Regions from separate parts of the Gracilibacillus caseinilyticus genome, predicted to be linked through region 2. Evidence: a T-box and tRNA genes for the amino acid it is inferred to sense, from the RefSeq annotation. Region 2 holds a T-box; the other holds one or more tRNA genes.

Region 1 (10,787 bases), 1.9 Mb from region 2:
TTAAACTTATTGCAAGACTAATTAATATTAAGTTTCCAATAATATATACTTCTATTAATAGTCCTGAAACATCATCGACTCTCGTATAAAGTAAAATACTGATAGAGCAAGCAGTCAATGTTAATAGAAAATAAAATAAAAAATTATAAAAAGAAGACAAAGTATAGCTTCTCTTTTTATTATTTTGCTTTTTCATAACTCCCACCACATCCTGGTTTAGTAATACCTATCTTTCTTTCAAAACCGCCTTATACCCCAAACCATGCACAGTAACGATTTCAAAAGCAGTCGATTCACTAAATTTATTTCGTAATTTCGTAATATACACATCCACAGCACGAGGTTCAGATTCGGTTTCATATCCCCAAAATTCATCCATTAATTGTAACCTAGTAAATGTCTTTTTTGGATAAGACAAAAGTTTATATAATATTTGAAATTCCCTTAAGGTTACTTTAACTGGCTCTTCATTCAAAAAAGCAGTTACCTCCTCAGCATTTAGAACTAAATCACCGACTCTAAGTTCTTTTTCATTTGCAATATTTGCTCGTCGAATCAGTGCTTCTACACGCATAAGTAACTCTTCCAATTCTATTGGTTTGACCATATAATCATCAATTCCCATTCGATAACCTTTTCTTTTTGTGTCATCTAATGCTGACACAAAAAGAATTGGAATGGTTTTATTTAGTCTTCTAACAGAGTCAGCAAATTCAAATCCATCTATCCCCTTCATCATGATATCAGACACAATAATATCAATCTTTTGTTCTGTGAGTGTTTCCATCGCTGTATCAGCATCTAAACAACTTACTACAGTGTACCCTTGGTCACTTAAATATTTCCACATTACTTTGTTTAATTTTTCATCATCTTCTACAACTAATATACTACTCATCTTGTACCTCCTCGTATTTTGAGAAAAAGTATATCACAAACTTGTTAAAAAAATGTTAAAGTACATATAAATGTTATAATCAAGATTAATTGCCCTTCATAATAATAGTGGATTTCAATTTTGCATTTGGCACAATGAACAATAAATTAATTACTATTTTCAAACGATTTTATTTAAATTTAACATAAAAATGAATGGTTGTTATAGAAAGCATGTTATTATTTACTGGGATGAATTCGTTATCTAATTAAATTACCAATAATTTGGCTTACACTTTCTAACTTAAAATCAAATATTGAAGAGTAAATGGAAATGTATTACATTTACTTAATTTGATTTAAAGATTTATTACTTCCATAACCATTGAGTTAGGTATAGAGCCTCCTGCTTGTTTAATTAGTGCTTCAACAGTCATAGCATTCATTATTCTAGTCATGGATTCAGACTGTTTCACATTTTTGCCACGTCTCCACGTTTAGACTTTACAAAAGCCATCATATCGTCTAGGACTTGGGCTCCCTCAAGACTTTTCCGAATATCCGCCATTACATCTTTAATAGAAAATATCCCTCGGGCTTACTCGGACTAAGCGACCGGTACCAACTAGATAAAACCATTCAGCTTATCAATCCAGATGGGGACCCAATAAGGCTAAATGACATTACAGGTATCTATATGTTGGTACAGTGGAAAAGTAAAAATACGGATGAAATACAAGAAGACAAAATAATATACTTTCAGTAAATAGCTCAACAGCTCTTAATGGCGAAACTGATGCAAATAGATATACTAAATATGCAACATCAATTGATTCAGCTAAGTTTTATAGGTTAAAAATATGTAGAATTAATGTTGGTATTTGTTAACCCATCAACAGGGGAAACTAAAGATTTACACTGGATTACGGAGATAAGTTTACCAAGAAATTTTATCTAAGCAATAAATTACCTGGTCAATACTATCATATGAAAGAAGGAATCACTAAATTATGACTAATAGAAGTAGTTCCATTTGAGAAAATGGTTCTGCGTCAAATGTTGGGGTAGGAATCTTTGCTCCTATCCCTTAACCAACTTGAAAATCTAGGTTTTTAAATTGATGATGCAGTAATACACGTAACCTTAATCGATCGTATCGTTTAAAGCCAAATGCATTACGTTTAATAACCTTTGTTTGGTTATTTAGGCCCTCCACAAATCCAGTGTTGTAGTCAAAGGCAAAACTATTTAAAACTTCTGCTTGCCAGTTCTTGAGTGTACCAGCGGCTTTGATGAACTCATCTAGTCCTGCTTTTTCTACCTGTTTGTAATAGTTATACAGTCCTTGTTTTACTTCACCTAAATCTTTTGTTCCAACCTTTTTCGCTCCTTCAAACCAGGAGCGGAATGCTTCCTTTAAACCATAGGCCTGTCGTAAATCCTCCGACAAGCCTAAATATCTGTCTAAATACCAGTGTTGCTTACTACTCAGTTCTTCATATCGTTTATAAAAAATGTGTTTCATACGCTTGCACTTTTTGCGGTCGTAATCATGGAATTCTTTTTGAACACGTCTTCTCACTCGTTCTAAAGCCCAATAAATATACCGACAAAAGTGGAAGCGATCTGCAATGATGATGGGGTTCCGCAAAGCCTTTTGAACTGCTGACTTAAAGCTTTAGCTCATATCCATGACAACCATCTTTACTTGAGATCCTTTTTTAGCTAAGTACTTTTTAATCGTACGTACAGAGCGATTCGGTAATATATCAAGCGGGACACCCGTTTCTCCATTTGCGATGATTACTTGGTATTTACCTTCTGTTGTATCCCCTTTATATTCATCGATAGCTATTACTGGTGGTAACGTGTCCACTTCTTTTAAACTAGTAGCTGCTAGTTGATCAAATCGACGAATAGCTGTTGTTTGAGAAGTTCTGAACTGACCAGCAGTATCTTTAAAGTTTTTTCCCTGAATAACACGAAGCCCTAGGGCTTGATTCCATTCCTTTGAATGTCTTTGATATCGCCCTACAACTTGGTTTTTCTCAGGAAACCTCTTTCCACAAGTACAAACGTATCTTCGCTTCCTATAAAACAGATAAGATGTTCGTTCAAAGAGCTTTAAGTGTTGTACCTTTTGTATTCTATAGTCATGGACGTGGCTTGTTCTTTCCCCACAAGCAGGACAACGGTGTTTCTTAACAGGCAACTTTATATGTAAGTAAAAGTCCCCCTCCAACTCCTCCATCTTAGTAACAATAACACTTTCTAATCCTGGTAAATTCATGTTAAACTGCATGTACACGCATCTCCTATCCCTTTGGTTTGTTTCTAGTCCATTCAAGTGTAAAGGATATAGGAGCTTGCGTGTTTTATTATGCTTAATTTTTTCAAACCCCAACATATATAATAGAGCCTATTTTGTAGTGTTATGAGAATACAAAAAAGCTCCGCACTTATTAGTGCGAAGCCTTGATGTTACAACGTTTTAGTTGTGTATTTAGTACCGGTGGCCGGGGTCGAACCGGCACTCCGTGAGGAACACGATTTTGAGTCGTGCGCGTCTGCCAATTCCGCCACACCGGCATAATTATGATGGAGGCGGCAACCGGATTTGAACCGGTGATAAAGGTTTTGCAGACCTCTGCCTTACCACTTGGCTATGCCGCCTCGATATTATATAGTATATGAAAATAATACTTGAATATGTTAAATACAAATGGAGCGGAAGACGGGATTCGAACCCGCGACCCCCACCTTGGCAAGGTGGTGTTCTACCACTGAACTACTTCCGCTTAAAATGGCTGGGCTAGCTGGATTCGAACCAGCGCATGACGGTACCAAAAACCGTTGCCTTACCGCTTGGCTATAGCCCAATAAAATATATAATGGGGCGACCAGTGGGGATCGAACCCACGCGTGCCGGAACCACAATCCGGTGCGTTAACCACTTCGCCATGATCGCCATCACAAGAAAAACAGGGGTAGTAGGAATCGAACCCACACTGGAGGTTTTGGAGACCTCTGTTCTACCGTTAAACTATACCCCTACAATAAATAATATAATTATTAAATTAAAATGGTGGAGGGAGTAGGACTCGAACCTACGAACCCGATGGGAGCGGATTTACAGTCCGCCGCGTTTGGCCAACTTCGCTATCCCTCCATAAAAATATAAACATAAACGTGAATTTTTTTAAAGTGGTGGCTCGGGACGGAATCGAACCGCCGACACACGGATTTTCAGTCCGTTGCTCTACCGACTGAGCTACCGAGCCATATTAATGAATGAAAACATGATATGTTGTTTTATAAGTGGCGGTCCGGACGGGACTCGAACCCGCGACCTCCTGCGTGACAGGCAGGCATTCTAACCAACTGAACTACCGGACCATTAGGTTGCACCCAATGGGCACTACGAACATTTTCTTTCGAAGAAATTATTTCATCGTAGTAAGAAAAATTGGTTGCGGGGGCAAGATTTGAACTTGCGACCTTCGGGTTATGAGCCCGACGAGCTACCAGACTGCTCCACCCCGCGATAATATAAATAATGTTAATTTAAAAATGGTGGAGGATGCAGGGCTCGAACCTGCGACCCCTTGCTTGTAAGGCAAGTGCTCTCCCAGCTGAGCTAATCCTCCATTTGAAAGGATTTATACTTTCCTAAAAGTTAAGTGGCATTTATGGTGACCCGTACGGGATTCGAACCCGTGTTACCGCCGTGAAAGGGCGGTGTCTTAACCACTTGACCAACGGGCCTATATTTAAAGTGGCGGAGAGCGAGGGATTCGAACCCTCGGTACGGCGTTGACCGCACACACGATTTCCAATCGTGCTCCTTCGACCACTCGGACAGCTCTCCATTGGCTCCACAGGTAGGATTCGAACCTACGACCGATCGGTTAACAGCCGATTGCTCTACCACTGAGCTACTGTGGAATGGAATGAAATTGCTTGGCAACGTCCTACTCTTGCAGGGGCGCGAGCCCCAACTACCATGGGCGCTGAAGAGCTTAACTGCTGTGTTCGGCATGGGAACAGGTGTGACCTCTTCGCTATCGCCACCAAGCCTGTACTGTTTTCAGTGACAAAGAATATTATACTATGTATTTTGAAAAAATCAAGTATAAATTTAAAAATACTTTCAAAACTAGATAAGAATTTTTGACATCAACAAAACCGTTGGTATAGATAAGTCCTCGATCTATTAGTATTCGTCAGCTTCACATGTCACCATGCTTCCACCTCGAACCTATCAACCTCATCGTCTCTGAGGGATCTTACTCACTTACGTGATGGGAAGTCTCATCTTAAGGGGGGCTTCATGCTTAGATGCTTTCAGCACTTATCCCTTCCACACGTAGCTACCCAGCGATGCTCTTGGCAGAACAACTGGTGCACCAGCGGTGTGTCCATCCCGGTCCTCTCGTACTAAGGACAGCTCCTCTCAAACTTCCAACGCCCACGACGGATAGGGACCGAACTGTCTCACGACGTTCTGAACCCAGCTCGCGTACCGCTTTAATGGGCGAACAGCCCAACCCTTGGGACCGACTACAGCCCCAGGATGCGATGAGCCGACATCGAGGTGCCAAACCTCCCCGTCGATGTGGACTCTTGGGGGAGATAAGCCTGTTATCCCCGGGGTAGCTTTTATCCGTTGAGCGACGGCCCTTCCATTCGGTACCGCCGGATCACTAAGCCCGACTTTCGTCCCTGCTCGACTTGTAGGTCTCGCAGTCAAGCTCCCTTCTGCCTTTGCACTCTGCGAATGATTTCCAACCATTCTGAGGGAACCTTTGGGCGCCTCCGTTACATTTTAGGAGGCGACCGCCCCAGTCAAACTGCCCACCTGACACTGTCTCCGAACCGGATCACGGTTCTGGGTTAGAAGGTCAATACAGCCAGGGTGGTATCCCACCGGCGCCTCCACGTAAGCTAGCGCTCACGTATCTCAGGCTCCCACCTATCCTGTACAAGCTGTACCAACATTCAATATCAGGCTACAGTAAAGCTCCACGGGGTCTTTCCGTCCTGTCGCGGGTAATGCGCATCTTCACGCATAGTATAATTTCACCGGGTCTCTCGTTGAGACAGTGCCCAAGTCGTTGCACCTTTCGTGCGGGTCGGAACTTACCCGACAAGGAATTTCGCTACCTTAGGACCGTTATAGTTACGGCCGCCGTTTACTGGGGCTTCGGTTCAACGCTTCGCTAATGCTAACGCATCCCCTTAACCTTCCAGCACCGGGCAGGTGTCAGCCCCTATACTTCGCCTTACGGCTTCGCAGAGACCTGTGTTTTTGCTAAACAGTCGCTTGGGCCTTTTCACTGCGGCTTCTCGCAAAAGAAGCACCCCTTCTCCCGAAGTTACGGGGTCATTTTGCCGAGTTCCTTAACGAGAGTTCTCCCGATCACCTTAGGATTCTCTCCTCGCCTACCTGTGTCGGTTTGCGGTACGGGCACCCTTTTCCTTGCTAGAGGCTTTTCTTGGCAGCGTGAAATCCGGAACTTCGGTACTATATTTCCCTCCTGATCACAGCTTGTGATTGCCAGACGGATTTGCCTATCTGACTCACTTACTGTTTCAACGCACACATCCAGTGGTGCGCATTCCTTATCCTTCTGCGTCCCCCCATCACTCAAACGGAATTGGGTGGTACAGGAATATCAACCTGTTGTCCATCGCCTACGCCTTTCGGCCTCGGCTTAGGCCCCGACTAACCCTGAGCGGACGAGCCTTCCTCAGGAAACCTTAGGCATTCGGTGAAGAAGATTCTCACTTCTTTTTCGCTACTCATACCGGCATTCTCACTTCTAAGCGCTCCACCAGTCCTCACGGTCTGACTTCGCTGCACTTAGAACGCTCTCCTACCATTGATCGTAGATCAATCCGTAGCTTCGGTGATACGTTTAGCCCCGGTATATTTTCGGCGCAGCGTCACTCGACCAGTGAGCTATTACGCACTCTTTAAATGATGGCTGCTTCTAAGCCAACATCCTGGTTGTCTATGCAACGCCACATCCTTTTCCACTTAACGTATACTTTGGGACCTTAGCTGACGGTCTGGGCTGTTTCCCTTTCGACTATGAACCTTATCACCCATAGTCTGACTCCCAAGGTAATATGATTGGCATTCGGAGTTTGACTGAATTCGGTAACCCGGTAAGGGCCCCTAGTCCAATCAGTGCTCTACCTCCAACATACATGCCTTGAGGCTAGCCCTAAAGCTATTTCGGAGAGAACCAGCTATCTCCGTGTTCGATTGGCATTTCACCCCTACCCACACCTCATCCCCGCACTTTTCAACGTGCGTGGGTTCGGGCCTCCAGTCAGTGTTACCTGACCTTCACCCTGGACATGGGTAGATCACACGGTTTCGGGTCTACGACCACCTACTAAAACGCCCTGTTCAGACTCGCTTTCGCTGCGGCTCCGTGTCTTCCACTTAACCTTGCAGGGGATCGTAACTCGCCGGTCCATTCTACAAAAGGTACGCCGTCACCCATAAAAGGGCTCCGACTACTTGTAGGCACACGGTTTCAGGTTCTCTTTCACTCCCCTCCCGGGGTGCTTTTCACCTTTCCCTCACGGTACTGGTTCACTATCGGTCACTAGGGAGTATTTAGCCTTGGGAGATGGTCCTCCCGGATTCCGACGGAATTTCACGTGTTCCGCCGTACTCAGGATCCACTCCGGAGGAAACACATTTTCGACTACAGGATTGTTACCTTCTATAATGGGCCTTTCCAGACCACTTCGTCTAATGTATTTCTTTGTAACTCCAAAGGAGTGTCCTACAACCCCAAAAAGCAAGCTTTTTGGTTTGGGCTAATTCCGTTTCGCTCGCCGCTACTCGGGAAATCGCGTTTGCTTTCTCTTCCTCCGGGTACTGAGATGTTTCAGTTCCCCGGGTCTGCCTCATTTATCCTATGGATTCAGATAAATGTTCTACTCCATGACGAGCAGAGGGTTTCCCCATTCGGAAATTCTCGGATCAAGGCCTACGTACGGCTCCCCGAGACATATCGGTGTTTGTCCCGTCCTTCATCGGCTCCTAGTGCCAAGGCATCCACCGTGCGCCCTTCTTCACTTAACTATACTTACTTTATTCCAATGAAAAGCGAGTTGGTTATTGTTTGATGTCTTGTCATCAGTTTCGTTTCCACAGCTGTCAAGCAGTTGCTTCCACGTCCTGATTACTCTTATCTAGTTTTCAAGGTACAAGTTCAAGAGAGTATTGATCTCTCAAAACTGAACCAAACAACCAAGTATGATTTGTCACCTTGTAAAAGGTGTTCCTATAATCCTTAGAAAGGAGGTGATCCAGCCGCACCTTCCGATACGGCTACCTTGTTACGACTTCACCCCAATCATTGGCCCCACCTTCGGCGGCTGGCTCCAAAGGTTACCCCACCGACTTCGGGTGTTGCCAACTCTCGTGGTGTGACGGGCGGTGTGTACAAGGCCCGGGAACGTATTCACCGTGGCATGCTGATCCACGATTACTAGCGATTCCGGCTTCATGCAGGCGAGTTGCAGCCTGCAATCCGAACTGAGAATGGTTTTATGGGATTTGCTTGACCTCGCGGTTTCGCTACCCTCTGTACCATCCATTGTAGCACGTGTGTAGCCCAGGTCATAAGGGGCATGATGATTTGACGTCATCCCCACCTTCCTCCGGTTTGTCACCGGCAGTCACCTTAGAGTGCCCAACTTAATGCTGGCAACTAAGATCAAGGGTTGCGCTCGTTGCGGGACTTAACCCAACATCTCACGACACGAGCTGACGACAACCATGCACCACCTGTCATTCGGTCCCCGAAGGGAACTCCCTATCTCTAGGGACATCCGAAGATGTCAAGACCTGGTAAGGTTCTTCGCGTTGCTTCGAATTAAACCACATGCTCCACCGCTTGTGCGGGCCCCCGTCAATTCTTTTGAGTTTCAGCCTTGCGGCCGTACTCCCCAGGCGGAGTGCTTAATGCGTTAACTGCAGCACTAAGGGGCGGAAACCCCCTAACACCTAGCACTCATCGTTTACGGCGTGGACTACCAGGGTATCTAATCCTGTTCGCTCCCCACGCTTTCGCACCTCAGCGTCAGTTACAGACCAGAGAGTCGCCTTCGCCACTGGTGTTCCTCCACATATCTACGCATTTCACCGCTACACGTGGAATTCCACTCTCCTCTTCTGCACTCAAGTTCCCCAGTTTCCAATGACCGCTTGCGGTTGAGCCGCAAGATTTCACATCAGACTTAAGAAACCGCCTACGCGCGCTTTACGCCCAATAATTCCGGACAACGCTTGCCCCCTACGTATTACCGCGGCTGCTGGCACGTAGTTAGCCGGGGCTTCCTCGATAGGTACCGTCAAGGTGCCGCCCTGTTTGAACGGCACTTGTTCTTCCCTAACAACAGAACTTTACGATCCGAAAACCTTCTTCGTTCACGCGGCGTTGCTCCGTCAGACTTTCGTCCATTGCGGAAGATTCCCTACTGCTGCCTCCCGTAGGAGTCTGGGCCGTGTCTCAGTCCCAGTGTGGCCGATCACCCTCTCAGGTCGGCTACGCATCGTTGCCTTGGTGAGCCGTTACCTCACCAACTAGCTAATGCGCCGCGGGCCCATCTGTAAGTGATAGCCAGAGGCCATCTTTCAACATTCCTTCATGCGAAGCAATGTATTATCCGGTATTAGCCCCGGTTTCCCGGGGTTATCCCAATCTTACAGGCAGGTTGCCCACGTGTTACTCACCCGTCCGCCGCTCGTTCCACTAACGTCCTCCCGAAGGATTCAGTTAGCTTCCCGCGCTCGACTTGCATGTATTAGGCACGCCGCCAGCGTTCGTCCTGAGCCAAGATCAAACTCTCAATAAAGTTGACTTGCGCTCGCTTCTATAAGCTAGCTTGTTTATTAATTCATACTGGTTGTTTTGTTCAGTTTTCAAAGATCAAATTATTTCGCTGTTTTTTGAGACAGCTTTATTATTATATCATCTCTCAAAATTAATGTCAACAACTTTTTTGAAGCTGTTTGAGATGAAATTGTTTCGCTGTTTTCTCGACAACTTTTATATCATATCAACTCTTGAAGTTGATGTCAACAACTTTTTTAAGTAATTTTCAAAGCTGTTGGCGATAAAATTGTTCTGTCGTTTTCAGCGACGTCTAATAATATACCATGTAATTTCTGAAAGTGTCAATAACTTTTTCTGATTTTTTATAAGATCTTTTAATCTTCTTGAATTCACCAACTTCTAACGCCAACAAAAGCAGTATATGCTGCCCATTTAGATGTGTGCATCACTTTATGAGATTCATATTTTATTTCTATAGTAGTAATGCGGAAGGGAACTCTCTCTACAAAAAAAGCAAAAGCATAAAGGCTTTTACTCTTGAGATACTCGATATTTACGATGTCGAATGGTTTTACTCTTTGTTTCTTCCAGAACAACTTCAATGACATTCTTTCCAACTAAATATTCAATCGCACTTACCAGATCATACGTATACGGTTCTACATCGGGATGTGTCTTCAGCTCACCAAATCCCCACGGTGCATCCTTCTTCTGCATGACTTCGAGCAAATGCTCTGCACATTGCTCCGTGCGTTTGTTCAAGGCAAAGTCTATGGCAATCATCATTAATTCCACACGCTTCTGTGTTTCCTCTGTACTTCTCACTAATTCTTCATATAGCTTATATATTTCGGGATCAATTCGTTTTACTTGATGCCACACCATTACTTCAGGATGATAACCTTTCTCTAAAATTGCAATTCTCCCTAAATAATGTAGTGAACGTAACAATCTGCTGTATGCATCAAGAAAGTTACCTGATTCATACAAATTACGTGCTTCACTATAACTTCTTGTCAGCTTTGAAAACTCAATAGCTAATCGTAA
Region 2 (10,787 bases):
CGAATGTAAACGTGATTAAGATGGAAAATAAAATCCCCATCCATTTTTGACCCAAAGCTTTCTCCATATAATAAGCTGGTCCGCCACGAAAACCGTCTTTATCCGGCACCTTGTATACCTGTGCAAGCGTACTTTCGATAAAGGCTGTTGCCATACCTACTAATGCAATTATCCACATCCAAAATACAGCGCCCGGACCACCAAGTGCAACAGCTAATGCGACACCTGCCAAGTTACCGGTTCCAACTCTTGATGCAATCGAAATACTAAATGCCTGGAATGCATTGGTACCTTTTTTACCACTCTGTTCAACCGCTTCCTCTGAAAGAACACGAAACATGTCTCCGAATAATCGGAACTGAACGAATTTAGAACGTAACGTAAAAAATAATCCGGCTCCAATTAATAAATAAATCAGAACGTAATCCCATAAAACTAAATTTCCCCATTCAACAATTTTGGAGGCAATTTGTTCAGTAGTACTCATGTTGATAAACCCCTTTCTTCGTTTTGCAAAACATATACCCCAAAAAGTTCAATATATTACATTTTGAATCAAAAAACAAGTAAATCCCTTATCCTTTTTCTGGATAAGGGATATGTAGCTACTTCGATACAGCTGATTCTTCAACCATTCGATTCGCTACCTCTTCAGTAAATTCAATGGTTGTTTTAGGAATGAATGTTTTCATGACGCCGTTTACCATTGGTCCTAGGATACCGTTGGCTGTGATCGTCAAACTTCCTGTCACATCTGTATGTTTTCCATCTTCAGCATTTGCCTTAAAACATCCTTCACCGACAATGTTTTTACTTTTATCCTGTAAAGAAAAGCTGACACAATTTGGTTTTTCCCATTTGGTAATAGTAATATAGAGCGTAATTGTTTTGTGGATTTTCGCTACTTCGCCTTTAAATTTCCAGACAGAGCGATAATCATCTTGCACACGATGCTCGATATAACCAGGAACTAAATCGGCCCATTTCTCGAAATCACTGACAAAATCCCACACTTTTCCGATCGGTAAGTCTAGCTGCACAAAATGTGTTCCACTCGGCATAAAATAAATCCCTCCTCATCATTTCATATGATCAAAGAACAAAAATCATGCATAATACCTTCACAGCAGGTTGCGTCTTGTGGGGCACGGGAGTCTCCGCATATTTCCTGCGCTTCAGTGAAGTGCTACAATTTTTGGAACAGCTAAAAGCAGTTGTACTAGGCATTATACATGATTTAATCAAGTATGGATAAAACTCAAAATGCTATCTCTTACATTAGTTGTAGAGCGAAACAATAACGTAGGCCAACCACGTAGACTCGAGGCCACTGAAAAAGTCCATAAAAATTTGCAACAGGAAAATCGAATCCCAAAATTCATGCAAAATATCATATTAAAGTGGTAGATTGAAACCACTTTTAACATGTTTATAGCTATCTATGTAGGAGAATTAATTTCCATAATATGTTTTACAGTGATCTCCGTAGACTCCCGCGGGACGTGCAGGTGCTGAAGCAGGTCGCAAAGTGGTTGGCCGGAGCGATATCCCAGCACACACACTATATCAAAATGGTCCCAATGCTATATATAATCCGTATTATAGCTAGTTTTTCTAAGGAAAGATAAATTTTTTCATACTTAACAAAAAAAGGTTCTGATCCTTAAATGATCAGAACCCTTTTTAAATTACTTTAAAAGCGAATTAAGAAGTATTTCTTTTTACCTCGTCTGATGATCGTGAATTTATCTTCAATACGATCCTGTTCTGTTAATTGATGGGTTAATTCCTGGTTACGGATACCGTTGATGTAAATCGCTCCATTTTTAATATCCTCACGCGCCTGACGCTTGGATGAAGAAATACCTGCTTCAACTAGGAGCTCAATTAACGCTATCTCTTTATTTTCAATCGTAACAGACGGCACATCCTTAAACCCTTGTTCGATTTCTGCTGCATTTAAACTGCTCAGTTCTCCACTAAATAGAGCTTCCGTAATTTTCTGAGCCTGTTTCAGTGCTTCTTCGCCATGAATCAATTTAGTCATTTCTTCTGCTAAACGTTTGTGTGGGATACGCTTTTCAGGTGCTTCAGCTAACTCTTTCTCCAATGCTTCTATCTCATCAAAGTCGATAAAGGTGAAGTATTTAATAAAACGAAGGACATCTCGATCATCGGTATTAATCCAAAACTGGTAGAATTCGTACGGTGTTGTTTTTTCCGGATCCAGCCATACAGCTCCACCTGCTGTCTTACCGAATTTCGTACCATCACTTTTCGTAATCAACGGCACAGTCAATCCGTATACTTCTGCCTCTTCCTCGCTTTGCTCAAAACGCTTGCGACGAATTAATTCCATTCCCGCAGTAATATTACCCCATTGATCACTACCACCAAGCTGTAACGTACAATTTTCTTTTTCGTATAAATTCAAGAAGTCGATCGATTGTAACATCATGTAACTGAACTCAGTAAAGGAAATACCATTCTCCAACCTTGACTCCACCGAATCTTTAGCCAGCATGTAATTAATGCTGAAATGCTTCCCGATATCTCTCAAAAATTCAATGATCGTCATCGTCGACAGCCATTCATGATTATTACGGGCCACTGCACTGTTTTCACCTTGGTCAAAATTCAGAACACCTGTAAGCTGCTCTTTAATCTTATTACTAAAACCTTTTACCACTTCAGGACTGTTTAAAGAACGTTCGGTTGACCGACCACTTGGATCACCAATAAGACCAGTACCTCCACCAATTAAAGCAATGGGTCTGTGACCTGCTTTTTGGAATCTTTTTAGCATTAATACCGGTACTAAATGGCCAATATGCAAGCTGTCAGCTGTCGGGTCAAAGCCAGCGTACAGCGTCACAATGTTATTCTCTAAATGCTTGCGCAATCCTTCATCATCTGTTGTTTGCTGAATTAAATCTCGTTTAGCCAATTCGTCTAAAATATGCATGCTATCTACTCCTTTTTTTAACAATAAAAAAACTCCTCCCTCCAGTAAGGGACGAGTTAATTCGCGGTACCACCCTCGTTACAGCTCCTTTAGAACTGTCACTTAAGGACTTAACGACAGAGACCTGCCGTCTTCATTCATCATGAAGAAACTCCGGAACGTAATTCACAGTCAGATTATCTACTGACTCACACCAACCGTCAGCTCGCTGAAAAAGGGAATCTACTGCTACTTCAAACCATCATCATTTTTGCTAATGTTTCATTGTTATTACATTAATAGCATAAACAAAAGAAAAATGCAATATTTTTTCAACTTTCAAGTAAATTGGATTGACGGCTGTGCTATAATATATAGTGGAATATTTAGGGGGATATACGAATGAATGCAAAAGAATTTTTTCAAAAAACATGGCAGTCGTTAAAGGATTTATGGAATAAACAAGTAATTCAGCGTACATCTAGAATCAGTTACCATATTATATGGAATATCCTATTATTTTTTATCGCAATTGGGCTGATTGGCGGCTTTTTTGTTGCGGGACTTGGTGCTGGTTATTTCGCTTCTCTGGTGGATGAAGAAAAAGTCCAAAGTGAAGAAGAAATGGCGAGTGCCATCTACAACTATGCAGAAACATCTGAATTATACTTTGCCAATGATGTGTTTCTGTCAGAGGTTAGTGCAGACATACTCCGTGATGAAACCACACTGGACCATGTAAGTACATATGTCCAAAATGCAGTAATCGCGACAGAAGATGAGTATTTTGAAACACACAACGGTATCGTTCCAAAAGCTGTGTTACGAGCGGTTTTCCAAGAAGTAACGAATGCTTCCGTGCAATCTGGTGGTAGTACATTAACACAACAGATTATTAAAAATCAGATTTTAACAAACGAAGTATCCTTCGAACGGAAAGCAAAAGAAATGTTGCTGGCGATGCGCTTGGAATTATTCTTTGAAAAAGATGAAATATTGGAAGCATATTTAAATATTGTTCCATTCGGTCGTAACTCTTCGGGGCAAAACATTGCAGGAATTCAAACCGCAGCTGATGGTATTTTTGGCGTAAATGCTGATGAATTAAACCTTCCGCAGGCTGCTTTCATTGCTGGTTTACCGCAAAGTCCGTCTTACTACACGCCTTTCCTTAATGGTGGTGGTGTAAAAAATGAAGAAGGGCTGGAACCAGGCTTAACCAGGATGAAATCCGTACTTAGCAGAATGTTGGAAGCAGGTTATATCAATCAGGAGGAGTACCAGAAAGCATTAGAATATGACATTGTAGCAGATTTCAAACAACCAGAAGAATCACAATTGGAGAAATACCCATATTTAATGGAAGAGATCCAAAAGCGGGCAATTGATAAATTAGTATATGTACTCGCTGAACAAGATGGTTACACGCAGCAAGAAATAGCTTCCAGCGAAACATTGAAAGAAGAATACGAAATAAAAGCATCTAGAGAAATCAGCAGCAACGGCTATAAAATCCATTCCACTATTGATAAAGAAATCTATGATGCCTTTCAGAAGGTAGCTGCTGAATATGATAATTACGGACAGGATAAACTGGCTCGTAATGAAGATAATGAAGCAATTATGACAGAAGATCCAGACACTGGCGAAATGGTACAACTGGGTAAACAGCCTGTTCAGGCCGGAAGTGTATTAATTGAAAACAGAACAGGCAAAATTATCAGTTTTGTTGGTGGCCGGGATTTTGATATTGCACAAATAAACCATGCCACAAGGGTCAACAGACAAAACGGTAGTACGATGAAACCGTTAGTGGCGTATGCACCAGCGATGGAATGGGGAATTGTCCAGCCTGGATCAGTTATTGCAGATGTACAAAAAACTTATCCAACGGGAGCAAAACCGTATACACCTGGAAACTATTCAGGACGTTTTTACGGTTTGACTCCTGTTCGAGAAGCATTATACCGTTCACATAATGCAACGGCAGTGAATGTTTACAGTCAAATTATTAATCAAAATCCTGTGGATCAATTCCTATCTAAAATGGGCTTCTCATCACTACTAGACAAAGATGAGCACAATTTGTCCGTTGTCCTAGGCGGGATCACAAACGGTGTAACTGTCGAGGAAAACACGAATGCCTATGCCACATTCGGTAATATGGGATCCTTCGTAGAAGATTATATGATTGAAAAAATCGAAACAAAAGACGGTGAAGTCTTGTACCAGCATGAGAGTGAAAAAACCGAAGTTTTCAGTCCGCAAACAAGTTATTTAATGCTAGATATGATGCGCGATGTATTAACCCGCGGAACTGGTACTGCAGGTAGAGCTAATCTTACAAATAAGAGCGTGGACTGGGCAGGAAAAACAGGTACCTCCAACGGTTTCAAGGACACTTGGTTTATCGCAACAAATCCAAATGTTACGTTAGGAAGCTGGATGGGCTATGACTATAATCAACAATTAGACAAAGGATACAGTAGTCGAAATAATACATTCTGGGCGAAATTAGTGAATGCAGCGACCGAAATCCGTCCTGATCTAATGGCGCCATCGAATAAATTTGAAAGTCCTGGTGGTATTGTTTCCCGTTCGTATTGTGCTGTATCAGGATTACTGCCTTCTGAAGAATGTAGTGAACTTGGATTAGTTAACACAGATATTTATAACGCTAATTTCGTTCCAACTAAGAAAGACTATAGTCTCATCCAGGATTCTTATGCAACGATCGATGGCGAAGTGGTGTTAGCAGGTGAAAAATCACCGGATGAATTTACCGACGGAAATGGCTTCAGTTTTAATCCGGATTGGTTAAAGGATATGGGCTATACCGAGCTAAGCAATATCAAACAGTTAACTGCTGGAAAAGGCGGTGCTTGGGAAAAAATTAAATATCCTAATGAACAAGAAGTTAAGAATGACGGTAAAGCACCAAATGCACCAGGTGGATTAAAATTAAATAATCAGAAATTATCCTGGAGCAAATCGAAGAGTTCCGATGTGGTTGGTTACCGGATTTACCGAGCAAACAACCCTGACGACAAAAATTTCAAACGAATCGGTTCCACAATAGAGACTTCGTTCACAATCCCGGGCAGTAAAGCTGTTTATCAGGTTCGTGCCGTCGATTATTTCGGACAGGAATCATCAGGAAGTAATGTCGTCGTGCAAGGTGATTTCTCCGAACCTAAGCCGGAGCAGAAAGAAGAAGACAATAAAGAGAAAGAAGATAATAAAGAGAAAGAAGATAATAAGAAAAACGATAATAAAGAGCAAGAAGCCGAGCAAAATAATCAGGAACAGAACGAAAATAATCAAAATGAACAACAAAATGATCAGGCACAGGACACAGAACAAAACAATCAAGATAACCAATAAGTAAAAAACTCCTATCACTAATTAATGTGATAGGAGTTTTTTATACGTTAGCAGAGTATACAATTTTAGCAATGAAGAAGATCGACGTAGTAAATATTTAGAGTGTACCAAGTATAAGAAAAACTACGACACTCACTAAAAGACGAGGCGAATGCCGAGTTTTTCTAATCAACAAAATCCTGTTACTTCCTTCTTACTATTCACATACAGGATATTACGTTATAATGGTAAAAATAGGCTCTTGAAAGGATGATCGCATTTGTGAAACATACGAAAAACTATCTATCCATCAAGAAATATAATCGCAATACTCCTATTCACATTGAAGGTCCTGTTTCAAAAACTAAAATTGCTGACTTACAATTTCATCACGAACTGATCGCCTTCAGACCACCACCTGAGCAATGGAAAGCATTACAGGAAATTGCAGAATTGCCCGAAGCAAGGATTTTCATTGCTACGGTACAAGATCAAATTATCGGGTATGTTACCTTTCTGCATCCTGATCCGATTGAGAGATGGGCTAAATACCCGTACCAAGACATGTTAGAGCTGGGAGCAATAGAAATTGCACCTGCGTACAGGGGAAATAAATTAGGTTCTCATTTAATAGAAACACCGATGAAAGATGAGCATATGGAGAATTATATCATTCTATCTACTGAATATTACTGGCATTGGGATTTAAATTATACAACATTAAGTGTTTGGGATTACCGCAAGATTATGGAAAAGATGATGAAAGCCGGTGATCTGTACCCTGCACCTACTAATGAACCAGAAATCATGGCCCATCCAGCCAATTGTTTAATGGTCCGCATTGGAAAGAATGTTCCTAAAGAACATATTGAGATTTTCGACAAATTAAGATTCCTTCAATAGGGAGTGAGTACATGCTTGTCAAAGATATTATGAAAGAAGACGTTATTACGTTAACTTCATCAGCGACTGTTTTGCACGCTTTACAACTAATGAAAGAACATAACATTCGCCACATCCCAGTAATAAACAATGAGCGGCATGTCATTGGCATCGTATCAGATCGTGATATTCGAGATGCCAGTCCATCGATACTTGAACCATCATTTGAAAAAGAATTACTAAAAAAGCCGATATCAGCGATTATGACATATCCGGTCGTCACGATTCACCCTTATGAGTTCTTTGAGGAAGTAGCCTCCATCTTCTACCAAAAAGAGTTTGCTTGTTTACCAGTAGTTCAGAATAAGCAATTAACAGGTATGATCACGGAAAAAGATTTTCTTTATGCTTTTATTCAACTAACTGGTACACACGCGCCAAGTACACAGTTAGAAATAAAAGTACCTGATCGGATTGGTGTTCTATCCGATGTATGTCAATTTTTTACAATCCGGCAAATTAAAATTGTATCCGTTTACAGCTTTCCTGACCCGAAGCAGCAAAATTATAAAGTGTTGGTATTCCGTATTCAAACAATGAATCCTATCATGGTTGTACGAGATTTTGAATCGAGTGAATATGAAGTACTATATCCTTATTGGGAGGATCAACATGAGCACTGATCGAACAGTTTTTATTTACGCAGACGAATATCAACAATATTCATTTCATGAAGATCATCCATTCAACCAGAGAAGATTACTGCTTACCATCGACTTGTTAGAGATAAAGGGCGCTTTGTCTGCTGATCAAATGGTATCGCCATCTCGTATAGCTGGTTCGACATTAAACACCATCCACTCAGAGGATTACATTCAAGCAGTCAAAAAAGCTAGCAGTTCCGAGCCGGTGAACATGGAGAAGTATGGCATCGGTACGAATGACACGCCGAGCTTTCCTGGAATGTATGATGCCGCTTTATTGACCGTTGCTGGTTCTGTAGAAGCTTGCCAACAGGTAGCCGATGGTAAAGCAGTCCACGCTCTTAATTTGGGAGGCGGACTTCACCATGGCTTCCCCTCTCGTGCTTCGGGTTTTTGTATTTTTAATGATATTGCGGTTGCAATTAAAGGCTTACGAGAAACATATGGATTAAAAGTTTTATATATTGATACCGACGCTCATCATGGTGATGGTGTACAGCATTGTTTCTACGATGATCCAAATGTCTGTACCGTCTCCTTTCATGAAACAGGACGTTATTTATATCCCGGAACAGGTAAGACAAGTGAGAGGGGAATCAAGCAGGGATTTGGTTCGTGTTATAATTTTCCGCTTGATGCCTTTACCGAGGATGATTCTTTTCTCGAAGTGTTTCGAACTTCTATTGAAATCATTACGGAGGATTTCCGACCTGATATTATCGTCAGCCAGCACGGTGTTGATGCACATTATTTAGATCCTTTAACACATCTCCATTGCACAGTACATATTTTTGAGCAAATACCGAAGATCATTCATTCCCTGGCGCATCGTTTTACAGGAGGAAAATGGGTGGCACTTGGTGGCGGAGGCTATGATATTTGGCGTGTAGTTCCAAGAGCGTGGGCACAATTATGGCAGATTATGAATACGGATCAAATTTTTCAAGGAATTATTCCACAGCAATGGCTTGATAACTGGCAGCCATCATCCCCTGTTCGTTTACCGAATTCCTGGCATGATTCAGGTGAGCAATACAAAGCAATTCCTAGACGCCTCGAGATCTCCGAGCAAAATCAAATCATGTACCAACAAGTTTTGAAATTTATCACAAATAAAAAGAAAGGATGAGCACCCATCCTTTCTTTTTCTCATTTTTAGCATTTGGGTGAATAAAATGAGGTTCTATGTTCAAAGAAACGTATTAATTTTCTTGTTCTGAATCCAGTATGACAATTTCTACCCTGCGATTGATGCTCCATCCTTCCGGACTATCATTGGCTGCCACAGGTCTGGTATCTCCAAATCCAGCTGCAATGAAGCGTGACTCATTAAAATCTCCAGTATTAAGAATATAACGGATAACACTGCTAGCTCTTGCACCTGACAATTCCCAGTTAGAAGGATATCGATAACTCGAAATTGGTCGATTATCGGTATGTCCCTCCACTCTTACTTCATTAGGAATATTAGCAAGCAGTTTGCTAACTTTATTTAAGAAAGGTTTGGCAGGGTCTAAAATGTCCGCTTCCCCAGACAAAAACAGTACACTTTCTTGTAATACCAGTACGACACCTTGATTCGTTCGCGTTGCTGAAATGACATTATTTAAGTCATTCTTATTTAGAAAACTTTCTACTTCTGCAAGTAATTCATCCAATTCATCCGTATCAGGTACATCTTCTGTGTTTGTAACGGCTTGATTGGTTTCTGAATCGAATTCTTCTGGTTTCGTGAACTCTTCACTGTTTACCTTTGTATTCTCAGAAGGAAATTCCTTTTCGATTACAGATGGCATTGCTTCGAAGATTGTTTCACTTCGAAATGCCTCTGCAATTGCCTTGAATTTTTCAACATCTATTTGGGACATGGAGAATAACAAGACGAAAAAAACTAAAATTAATGTCACCATATCCGAATATGTGACCATCCATTTCGGTGCACCCTTTTTCTCACGACGTTTGATTCTACGCTTCATTAAAAGACTCCTCCGTAAAATCCCCTTCTACTTCAGCGCCTTTTTTATTTTTTTCTTTTTCTGACAAGAATGCACTTAATTTTTCTTTTAAAATACGAGGGTTTTGACCGGATTGAACACCTATAACCCCTTCAATAATGACTTGCTTCATAAATATTTCTTCACTTGTTTTTGTTTCTAATTTCCCCGCCATCGGCATAAAAACTAAATTAGCCAGTACAGACCCATAAAATGTGGTCAATAATGCGACAGCCATGCTCGGTCCTAAAGTTGTGGGATCTTCTAGATTCTGCAACATTAATATCAACCCAATTAATGTCCCTACCATCCCCCAAGCTGGTGCATATTCACTTGCTTTTTCAATGATTAGGCGACCACGGTAATGGCGATCTTCCATCGCATCAACCTCTGCGTTCATAATATCGGTAATGACCTCCGGCTCTATACCATCGATAGCAAGCAAAACACCTTTGCGGATATAAGGGTCTTCTACTTCTTCTAATTCATTTTCTAAAGCTAATAAACCTTCGCGACGTGCTCTTTCTGATAATCGCTCAAATAATTCTATTAAATCAGATAATTGATGTTGATTGCGTTTAAATGCTTCTTGTATTACATGCTTGGTAGTCTTAATTTGGTCAATATTAAAATTAACAAGCAATGCAGCTACCAGCCCACCAATAACAATTAATACCGATGAACCTTGAATGAATCCCGCAAAACCGCCAACACCACCACTGCTCACTATTCCAAACATAATCATGATAAAACCTATCGTAATGCCGATTGGAGTTAAAATATCTTTTTTACTCATTTGATTTCTCTCCCTAGTGAAAAAGCTCTAATAAATTAATAAAACTAGGGTGTAACATGCACCCTAGTTTTTATATCGACATTATGATTGTTTTGTTGAGTTTC

What was found. The T-box of region 2 lies ahead of tyrS (tyrosine--tRNA ligase). A T-box ahead of a tRNA ligase gene usually reads a tRNA of that ligase, here a tRNA-Tyr.
Region 1: it has a tRNA-Tyr gene. The T-box ahead of tyrS (tyrosine--tRNA ligase) is inferred to sense a tRNA for this amino acid. The anticodon was not compared.

Annotation. Positions count from the first base shown of each region.
Region 1 covers NZ_CP095072.1:275,400-286,186, forward strand. Annotated here, with positions in the region: gene MUN88_RS01215 (HAMP domain-containing sensor histidine kinase) at 1-196, opposite strand, end outside; gene MUN88_RS01220 (response regulator transcription factor) at 227-898, opposite strand; partial or broken gene MUN88_RS01225 (ISL3 family transposase) at 1,964-3,184, opposite strand; tRNA gene MUN88_RS01230 (tRNA-Leu) at 3,384-3,465, opposite strand; tRNA gene MUN88_RS01235 (tRNA-Cys) at 3,476-3,549, opposite strand; tRNA gene MUN88_RS01240 (tRNA-Gly) at 3,600-3,674, opposite strand; tRNA gene MUN88_RS01245 (tRNA-Gln) at 3,681-3,755, opposite strand; tRNA gene MUN88_RS01250 (tRNA-His) at 3,769-3,844, opposite strand; tRNA gene MUN88_RS01255 (tRNA-Trp) at 3,859-3,929, opposite strand; tRNA gene MUN88_RS01260 (tRNA-Tyr) at 3,960-4,045, opposite strand; tRNA gene MUN88_RS01265 (tRNA-Phe) at 4,082-4,157, opposite strand; tRNA gene MUN88_RS01270 (tRNA-Asp) at 4,196-4,272, opposite strand; tRNA gene MUN88_RS01275 (tRNA-Met) at 4,344-4,420, opposite strand; tRNA gene MUN88_RS01280 (tRNA-Val) at 4,448-4,523, opposite strand; tRNA gene MUN88_RS01285 (tRNA-Glu) at 4,567-4,641, opposite strand; tRNA gene MUN88_RS01290 (tRNA-Ser) at 4,653-4,744, opposite strand; tRNA gene MUN88_RS01295 (tRNA-Asn) at 4,747-4,821, opposite strand; rRNA gene rrf (5S ribosomal RNA) at 4,835-4,951, opposite strand; rRNA gene MUN88_RS01305 (23S ribosomal RNA) at 5,070-7,981, opposite strand; rRNA gene MUN88_RS01310 (16S ribosomal RNA) at 8,197-9,759, opposite strand; gene MUN88_RS01315 (nucleotidyltransferase-like protein) at 10,272-10,787, opposite strand, start outside.
Region 2 covers NZ_CP095072.1:2,904,213-2,914,999, reverse strand. Annotated here, with positions in the region: gene MUN88_RS13680 (alanine/glycine:cation symporter family protein) at 1-487, opposite strand, end outside; gene MUN88_RS13675 (SRPBCC family protein) at 606-1,061, opposite strand; gene tyrS (tyrosine--tRNA ligase) at 1,694-2,965, opposite strand; T-box leader at 3,010-3,219, opposite strand; gene MUN88_RS13665 (transglycosylase domain-containing protein) at 3,347-6,328, shown strand; gene MUN88_RS13660 (GNAT family N-acetyltransferase) at 6,590-7,210, shown strand; gene MUN88_RS13655 (CBS and ACT domain-containing protein) at 7,222-7,872, shown strand; gene MUN88_RS13650 (acetoin utilization protein AcuC) at 7,862-9,022, shown strand; gene motS (flagellar motor protein MotS) at 9,096-9,869, opposite strand; gene motP (flagellar motor protein MotP) at 9,859-10,683, opposite strand; gene ccpA (catabolite control protein A) at 10,765-10,787, opposite strand, start outside.